DNA from 2 places in the Acinetobacter faecalis genome. Region 2 is predicted to be linked to the other one. Evidence: riboswitches for the same ligand, from Rfam matches in the RefSeq annotation. Region 2 holds a riboswitch; the other holds the start of a gene.
The links. Region 2 has a riboswitch for cobalamin ahead of SKM54_RS06665 (TonB-dependent receptor plug domain-containing protein). Riboswitches for the same ligand answer to the same signal wherever they lie in the genome.
Positions count from the first base shown of each region.

Region 1 (4,384 bases), on a different contig from region 2:
ATAAGCATTATTCGATAATCCTTGTTGCTTCTCGTGCGCTAAAACTTTCAGCATATGTGGACTAATAACAATACCCGCAACTTTATGCTTTACCATAAACTTTGCGCGCGCCAAATTAAGTGGCATTACACAAGCGAGTATTTTTTGTGAATAATCACATTGCTTTAAAAATAATTGTGCCTGTTTTAATGCTGCAATGTCATATCCCAATTGGGTAATAATGAAATCTGCACCTGCCTTTATTTTTTTATGCAATTTCAAATATTGTGCATCGCGCTCTGCATCTGCATATTTAAAAGGATTAAATGCAACGCCAATATTGAAACCACCTTGCTTTTTGGCTGCCATCACTGCATTTACAGATTCTAAATAACGGCTTCGTAAAGCGCCATTTTTACCATCTTCATGTTCTTTTAATTTATCGCCCGTAAGCAATAATAGATTTTTTATATGTGCTGTTTTCGCTTGCTTTAAAAACAATTCAAAGTCTTTAATATCTCGACCTTTGCCTGAAAAATGAATCACTTTTTCAACTGAGTTTGAATAGTTTTCACTCGCTTCTAATGGCAAAATATCATGATCTGAATGCACTCGATCTGCTAATGTCATTACAGCCGGATATCCTGCAAATACAGTTTTAGTTGGAAAAACCTCTGTTAATGACGTGAGGTATTCCACGAGTACACAAAATTGATTTTGCTGAAAATAGGAAGATAGTTGTGACATAAATATGTAGTTTTACAATCATCAATAGATGAAAGTTCCAAATTATAAATTAATTCTGTTAAAACGCCATCTGACACTGCCCGAATAGACAGCATCAGAAACAAAACTCATAACAAAATTAGCCCCATATTTCTTGCGCGACACGGTTCATTAATTTAATTTTTTTCCACTGCGTATCGTAGGAAATTTTATTGCCCTCTTCCATTGAAGCGAAGCCACTTTGCAAACACAATCCTAGGCGCTCTAAAGGTAAAAAGTTTGTCGCAGTGTTAATACGTTCAATAATTTCATCACTCGTCTCAAGCATTTCTTTTTTACTTGAAATTAAGCCTAAAAAGACATCTGCTTGTGAGTTTTTTAATTTTTCTAAAGGCTCAAAATTACCTGATCGTTCTGTATCAAATTCTAATAAGTAACGATCAATATTCGTTAGTTTTTCAAAAACATGATCTGCCAAAAATTCATAACCACCACTATAAAGCCAGCTTGAACTGAAATTCCCACGGTCAATATGCAACGCAATAAATAAATCTTCAGGTTTATCTTGCAAAGTTTTATTCAAAACCTCTACGCACAACTTTGCTAAATCTTCAGGATTCAATCCCTGCTCAATTTCTTTGGCACGATAATTTTCATCGCATAAATATGCCAAAAACTGATCATTAATTTGAATATAACGGCAACCTTCTGCATACAAGGCCATGATTGCTTGATTAAAACTTAAAGCTAAATCTTGTGCATATTCATCTAATTTTTCTGCATAAGTGCGATTATTTCTTAAATGTGGGTACAGCATCATATTTGGACTTGGCAAACAATATTTTGCCGTTGCAAAGCCATCTATTGCTTCATGTAAATAACGATAATGCGCTAGGCAAGTATGATCTTCATTAAACGAAATTTTGCCAGTTACTCGAACATCATAAGGCTTACTAATTGCATCTTTATACTTTAAACCGTCACGTATTTTATGACCTTCAATACCATTAAACTGCTCTAAAAAATCTAAATGCCACCAAGCACGACGAAAATCACCATCTGTCATTACGGTGCAGTCTAAATCCAATTGAATATCAATTAAGTTATCAATTTCTGCATTTTCAACTTGACGCAAAGTTTCTTCATAAATCACACGATCTGCAAAATCATATCGTGCTTTTTTTAATTTAAGCGCTCTTAAAAAACTTCCAATATGCTCCGCTTTATTGTTTGCATACTGATTTTTTGTCGCTTGAGTGGTGTTACTTGTCATCATTTTTTTAATTCATCATTTTAAAATAAGTACAAAAATATGTATTTATTTAGATATATAGGGAGAGAAAGCTGTTTTGTATAAATTAAAGATATTTAAATTTATACAAATAGATGGATAGCGATTCTATTTGCAACTATGGAACGGATAAGGAAAGGAATTTATAGGAGGAAATATATTAATTTTTTGGAATGTCAGCATAATTTACCTAAACACACGCCCCGTGTGATATTGAAATGGATTATGCAGAAGATGAAATAGGCGCGCAAAAGTAAATGAATAAGTTCAAATAAAATTAAGACAACCCCTATAAACGCCCACCGCATTATTTTGGTCTACTTCAGGCCGGTCTCCGGACTTAAAAATATTTAAAATATTCTATTCACCGTTGCGGGGGCAGTGCTAGCTCACATTTTCTGTACTAACTTCCCAGTTTCACTTCTAAATTAGAAGCACCTCAAGTGTGGCAAAGACTAAATATATGCTGATGCTTTGTCAATTTATTCTTTATTTGCCTGATTTTTCATATTATTAAATATAAGACAATTTTAATTAGTATTTACTTTTCAATAGTTATAAAAAAGCCCCCGAATACGGAGGCTTTTAAACTACTCAGAATTAACCTGGGTAAATACCACGTTCTTTACGAGCACGTAAAATACGTTCACACGCTAAAATGTACGCCGCTGTACGCATTGTGCATTTGTTATCCGCAGCACAATTCCATACATCTGCAACAGCTTGAATCATTAACTTATCTAAGCGTTCATTAATTTCATCTTCCGTCCAGAAGAAGCTAGACATATCCTGAACCCATTCAAAGTAACTAACAGTTACACCACCAGCATTACAAATTACGTCAGGCACAACAACAATGTCACGACCTACTAAAATGTCATCTGCTTCTGGGTAAGTTGGACCGTTTGCACCTTCTAAAATCATTTTAGCTTTTAAACGTTTAGCACGCTCAATTGTAATTTGACCTTCTAGCGCAGCAGGAATAATAATATCTGTTTCAACATCCCAGAAATCTTCATTATCAATTTGTTTTGCACCTGCAAAGCCTAATACGCCTTGAGTTGCTGCAACGTGCGCATGTAAGCCTTCTAAATCGATACCATCAGCATTAAAAATAGTGCCTGTATGATCTTGAATACATACAATTTTAGATTTGTATTCGCTGAATAAGTTAGCAGCTTCACTACCTACGTTACCAAAACCTTGAACAGATACTTTCGCACCATCTAGGCTTAAGCCAATTTTTTTTGCAATTTCGTAGCCTGTAATAAACACGCCACGACCTGTTGCTTTTACACGACCTAATGAACCACCAAGGTGAACAGGTTTACCTGTTACAACACCTGTTACTGTATGACCTTGACCAGATGAATAAGTATCCATGATCCAGCCCATTACATTGGCATTTGTACCAACATCTGGTGCAGGAATATCTTTTTGAGGTCCAATAATATGGCTAATTTCACTTGTATAACGACGTGTTAAACGCTCTAATTCACGTGGTGATAATGTACGTGGATCAACGCGGATACCACCTTTAGCACCACCAAATGGCAAATTAACAACAGCAGTTTTAATCGTCATCCAGGCAGAAAGCGCCATTACTTCATTAATTTCAACATCTGGGTGATAGCGAATGCCACCTTTACCCGGACCACGTGAAAGGTTGTGTTGTACACGGTAACCTTCAAAGTGACGGATCGTCCCATCATCCATAATAATTGGCACATCAACAATTAACGCACGCTTTGGACGCTTTAAAGTATCAACATATTTTGAAAGGTCTTCGCTTAAATATGGCGCAACACGATCTACTTGTTCTAAAAATGTTTTCCAAGGACCGTATTCTGCATTTGCGTATGAGAGATTAGACATTTATATTCCTTTTATGAATTTATTGAGTTCCTTAATAGATACTCTTTAAATTTCTTAACATTAGTTTTAATTAAACTTATTTTTGTATTTAAATATGCAACGAAGTATGCAATTTACTGATTGTAACAAATCTCAGTCATGCACTGTACAAAATTTGATAATTGATTTTTCAAATCAAAGTCTGAATGCTTCAACTATTTAAAAATACTTAATAATTTCAACCTAAAACTAGTGCACCTCGAGTTGCGCGAAGTATAGCAAAAGCATATAAATATTCTGCAATTGGGTACAATTCAACAATTATCTTAACAATTTGTTACTTTCGTTATTTTTATTAGCTGTTCTTCACTTTTATCTATTTATAATTTATTTAACTAAACACAATAATCTTCATAGAGTTAATTTTACTTTGGCTTTATTTGAAAGATTGCTATCTTTCGTCACAAGTAAAATTATTGAGATTTATTATGCATATTTGCGATCAAATTGTACTTGTAACAGGTGGTGCTCGCG
Region 1 is NZ_JAXHPF010000001.1:292,560-296,943, reverse strand. It holds gene SKM54_RS01450 (methylenetetrahydrofolate reductase C-terminal domain-containing protein) at 1-726, opposite strand, end outside; gene SKM54_RS01445 (5-methyltetrahydropteroyltriglutamate--homocysteine S-methyltransferase) at 845-1,981, opposite strand; cobalamin riboswitch at 2,305-2,453, opposite strand; gene SKM54_RS01440 (Glu/Leu/Phe/Val family dehydrogenase) at 2,597-3,871, opposite strand; gene SKM54_RS01435 (3-oxoacyl-ACP reductase) at 4,339-4,384, shown strand, end outside.
Region 1: linked by a shared signal. The riboswitch ahead of SKM54_RS01445 (5-methyltetrahydropteroyltriglutamate--homocysteine S-methyltransferase) and the one ahead of SKM54_RS06665 (TonB-dependent receptor plug domain-containing protein) in region 2 are both predicted to bind cobalamin.

Region 2 (4,384 bases):
CATCTTTTAATGTTTTAGAGCCACTTTCTACAGGAACAACTGTCGCACCCAACAAACGCATACGATATACGTTCATTGCTTGACGTTTAACGTCATCAGCCCCCATAAATACAACGCATTCAAGACCTAAACGTGCTGCAATTGTTGCTGTTGCAACACCATGTTGACCTGCGCCTGTTTCAGCAATAATACGTTTTTTACCTGAAAGTTTTGCAAGAAGCGCCTGACCAATTGTGTTATTTATTTTGTGAGAACCTGTATGGTTTAAGTCTTCACGTTTTAAGTAAATTTGTGCACCACCGAGTTCTTTCGACCATCGCTCTGCATAATATAAAGGACTTGGGCGACCGACATAGTACGCCAAGTCACGGTCAAATTCTGCCAGAAACTGTTCGTCATCTTTCATGCGAAAATAGAGTTTTTCTAAATCCTCTAAAGCCGCCATAAGAGTCTCTGACACAAAACGTCCGCCATGAATACCGAAATGCCCTTTTTGATCTGGGAATTGGGTATAGTCAACTTGACTGTTATGACTTTTATTTTGCTGATCCACGATGGACTCCTTGCATAAATTGTTCAATGAGTTGTTGGTCTTTTATACCTTTTGCGGACTCTACGCCTCCGCTGACATCTACGGCATATGCCTTGGTCGTCTTTATAGCGTTTTCAATATTTTCAGGTTTTAATCCACCTGCCAATATTAATGGAATATCAAGTTGTGGGAACTGTGACCAATCAAAAGAATGTCCTGTCCCACCTTTTAGCTCAGGATGCCAAGCATCCAAAAGCATAGCACTTGCACCCACTTGTTGATATTGCTTAATCATTGAAATTACATCTAAATCTGGTTTCACTTGAATGGCTTTATACCAACGTCTGCCTGTAACTTTCGCAATGTGTTGGCATTGTTCAGGTGATTCATCACCATGAAATTGAATAACATCTAAAGATACTGTTTTTAATACTTCTAATATTTCTTCGCTAGATGCATTCACAAATAAGCCAACTGTTTGTACATAAGCAGGTACATGTTTTACAAGTTCTTGAGCTAATTCAACACTAACATGTCTAGGGCTTGGTGGAAAAAATACAAAGCCAATTGCATCTGCACCAGCATCTACAACAGATTTAATATCTTGAATTCGTGTGATTCCACATATTTTTACACGAGTACGCATGTTTTGTTGCTCTTGCCATGCCTTGTTTATAGCCCATCTATAAATATTGAAGGCGAATCATTGTAATGCAATTTTTCAAGCTTGCGTAAAGTTCATACGCAATATTCTTGACGAAGATTGTGTATTTCACATGCTAACTTTATACTTCGCGCGAATGCAATAAGTCTTAGCCATGGCTATAGGGAAGTTGGTGCGAATCCAACACTGCCCCCGCAACGGTAAAATGAAAAGCTTATCTTTATAAATTGAACAATTTACACCACTGCAATTTTTTGTGGGAAGGTGGATAAGTAGATTGATAGTTCGATCACATTTAAGTCCGGATACCAGCTTATTGTGCCCTTTAACTCAATCATTCACGGGGGGTGAATGTATGGAGCGCATCAATCATGTCTACACTTTTTCAACCTACTGCCCTTGTGGGTGCAATCGCTATTGCGATGGGTTTTTCAACGTCTGTATCAGCAACGACTGAAGCTCAAACTTCTGCAAAATCTTCTTTAAGCACGATTGTGGTTACAGCTTCTCGTAGTGAACAAAATATTGAAAATGTGCCTGCGCGTATTTCAATTATTGAGCCTAAAGTTTTAGATCAATCCCCTATTGCATCTTTACCGTACTTATTAATTAATGATGCATCAATCAATATGGTTCAGACTGGCGGATATGGACAGCAAGCTTCTATTTTTTTACGTGGAACTGAGTCTGATCATACTTTAGTCATGCGTGATGGTGTTCGTTTAAATACACCTTCTCAGGGTTCAGCATCAATTCAATTTATTGACACAACAGACCTGAAGCAAATTGAAGTTCTTAAAGGACCGGCATCTGTACTTTATGGTACTGATGCTATTGGTGGTGTAATACAACTTGTATCTAAAACACCGGTAAAAACAGGTGCATTTGTTACAGGCGAAATTGGTGAAAATAAAACTTATAAATCAATTGTAGGTGCCGACTTTGCTGAAAATGGTTTGTATGCACAAATTCGCGGTCAACGTTTAGAATCTGATGGCACTGAAGTATTAAGCAACAGTAATCAAAAATATGCATATGATCAAAAAGGATACAGCGCAAAATTTGGTGTCGACAAAGAAGCTTTTTCCGCATCTTTAGATTACAGCCAAAATGAAGGAAATGGTGCTTACAACTTAAACGGCAATTTAGTTTCACAAGATTTTCAAAATGAAATTGTGAACTTAAAGGGTAAGGTTAAAATCACATCAGATCTTGAATTAAATGCCCGTTTATCACAGTTTAAAGATGATTTAGATCAAATGGACAAGCCTGACTTTGTTCACAATACCTCTAAAGAAGCTGAAGTTTATGGAAAATGGCAATTCACACCTTCTCAAAATATTCTAATGGGAGTAACTCATAAAAATATTGAAGCAGATATTTTATCTAAAAGTGATTGGGATCCTATGTACGATGTTGAATACAGTCGTAAAAACAACAGCACAGGCTATTTTGCTCAACATCAATACCAAGTAAATAATATCGATACGCAATTTGGCATTCGCTTAGAAGATGATGAACGTTTCGGCTCACATACCGTTGGTCAAGGGGCTGTAAGATATCACTTTAGCCCATCTACAAGTATCTATACCAATATTGGTAGCTCATTTAGAGCACCAAGTATGAATGATTTATATGCAAAAAATTGGGGTGGCAACCCAAACCTAAAACCTGAAGAAGGCTTTTCATATGAAGTTGGTTTAGATCAGAAAGTTACTGAAAACTCTGTAATTTCTTTATCTGTATATCGTAATGAAGTAGACAATCTGATTACTTCAAAAAACAACACTTTAATTAATGTAAATAAATCTGAATTTACAGGTGGTGAAGTTTCTTATAAATGGAGTGCAAATGATTTATTCTTAAATGCTTCATATGCTTATGTACAAGCAAAAAATGCAGAAACAAATGAAGATTTGCAAAAGCGCCCTCGTCAAAAAGCAACACTATCAGCAGGCTTACAAAATGAGGTTTATGGAATTAGCACTTCTATAGTTGGTAGCTCTAAGTCTAAAAGTTATAGCACTCAATACAATAACCCGGGTTATGCAACAATCGATGTAAATGCTTACTGGAATATAAACCCCAATATTAAACTATTCACTAATATTGAAAATATTGGTGATGTTCAATATGAAACTGAATACTCTAGTGGGAATGGTATTTATTACATCAACGGTGGTCGCCAAGCTTCTGTTGGTGTGACTTTCAAATACTAATGTACAGATAGTAAAAACTAAGGATAATGTCTAAAGGCATTATCCTTTTTTATTCTTCCCCTATTTCAAACATTTAAAGGAACAATCATGGGACACCGTTTAAGCAAAATTTACACCCGCACAGGTGACTCAGGAACAACAGGACTAGGAGATGGTTCACGCGTTTCAAAAGATGACCTACGAATTGAAGCATTAGGCGATGTAGATGAACTCAACTCAAGTATTGGTGTATTACGCTCACAAATTGCTGTAAGTACAATTGAAGACAAAGCAACTTGGGATAAATCTTTAAGCCTTATTCAACACTGGCTTTTCGACTTAGGTGGCGAAGTTTGCATTCCAAACTTTAACTTGGTTCAACCCGTTGCCATTGAATACTTAGAAAATGAAATTGACCGTTTAAATGAAGATCTCCCAATGTTAAAAGATTTTATTTTACCGTCAGGTTCATTGGCATGCAGTTATGCACACCAAGCGCGTGCTGTTTGCCGTCGTGCAGAACGCAGATTAATGGCTGTTCACTCTCGTGATAAAAACATTCAAGCACCCTCTTTGCAATTATTAAACCGATTATCAGATTGGTTATTTGTGGCATCTCGTGCATTACAACGTGCTGAAGGTGGTACTGAAGTGCTTTGGCAAAAAAATATTAACGAAACAATTTAAGCGTATAATTCAATTAAACGCTTTGAGAAAAATCCTATGCGAATTATTGGACATCGTGGCGCACGTGGTGAAGCACCTGAAAATACTTTAGGCGGGTTTCAATATATTCAAGATTTAGGTATTCGTGCGGTGGAATTTGATGTTCGACAACTCAAAGATGATGCACTCATCATCATGCATGATGACCAAATGATTCGCACAACGGGACAAAATAAATCACTCTATGAATGTACATCGGGTGATTTATGCAACTATGACCAATCTCACACATGGGACAATTGGAATGCTTTTGAAGCTACTCCA
Region 2 is NZ_JAXHPF010000005.1:17,261-21,644, forward strand. It holds gene trpB (tryptophan synthase subunit beta) at 1-553, opposite strand, end outside; gene SKM54_RS06660 (phosphoribosylanthranilate isomerase) at 537-1,178, opposite strand; cobalamin riboswitch at 1,323-1,527, shown strand; gene SKM54_RS06665 (TonB-dependent receptor plug domain-containing protein) at 1,568-3,415, shown strand; gene SKM54_RS06670 (cob(I)yrinic acid a,c-diamide adenosyltransferase) at 3,503-4,081, shown strand; gene SKM54_RS06675 (glycerophosphodiester phosphodiesterase) at 4,118-4,384, shown strand, end outside.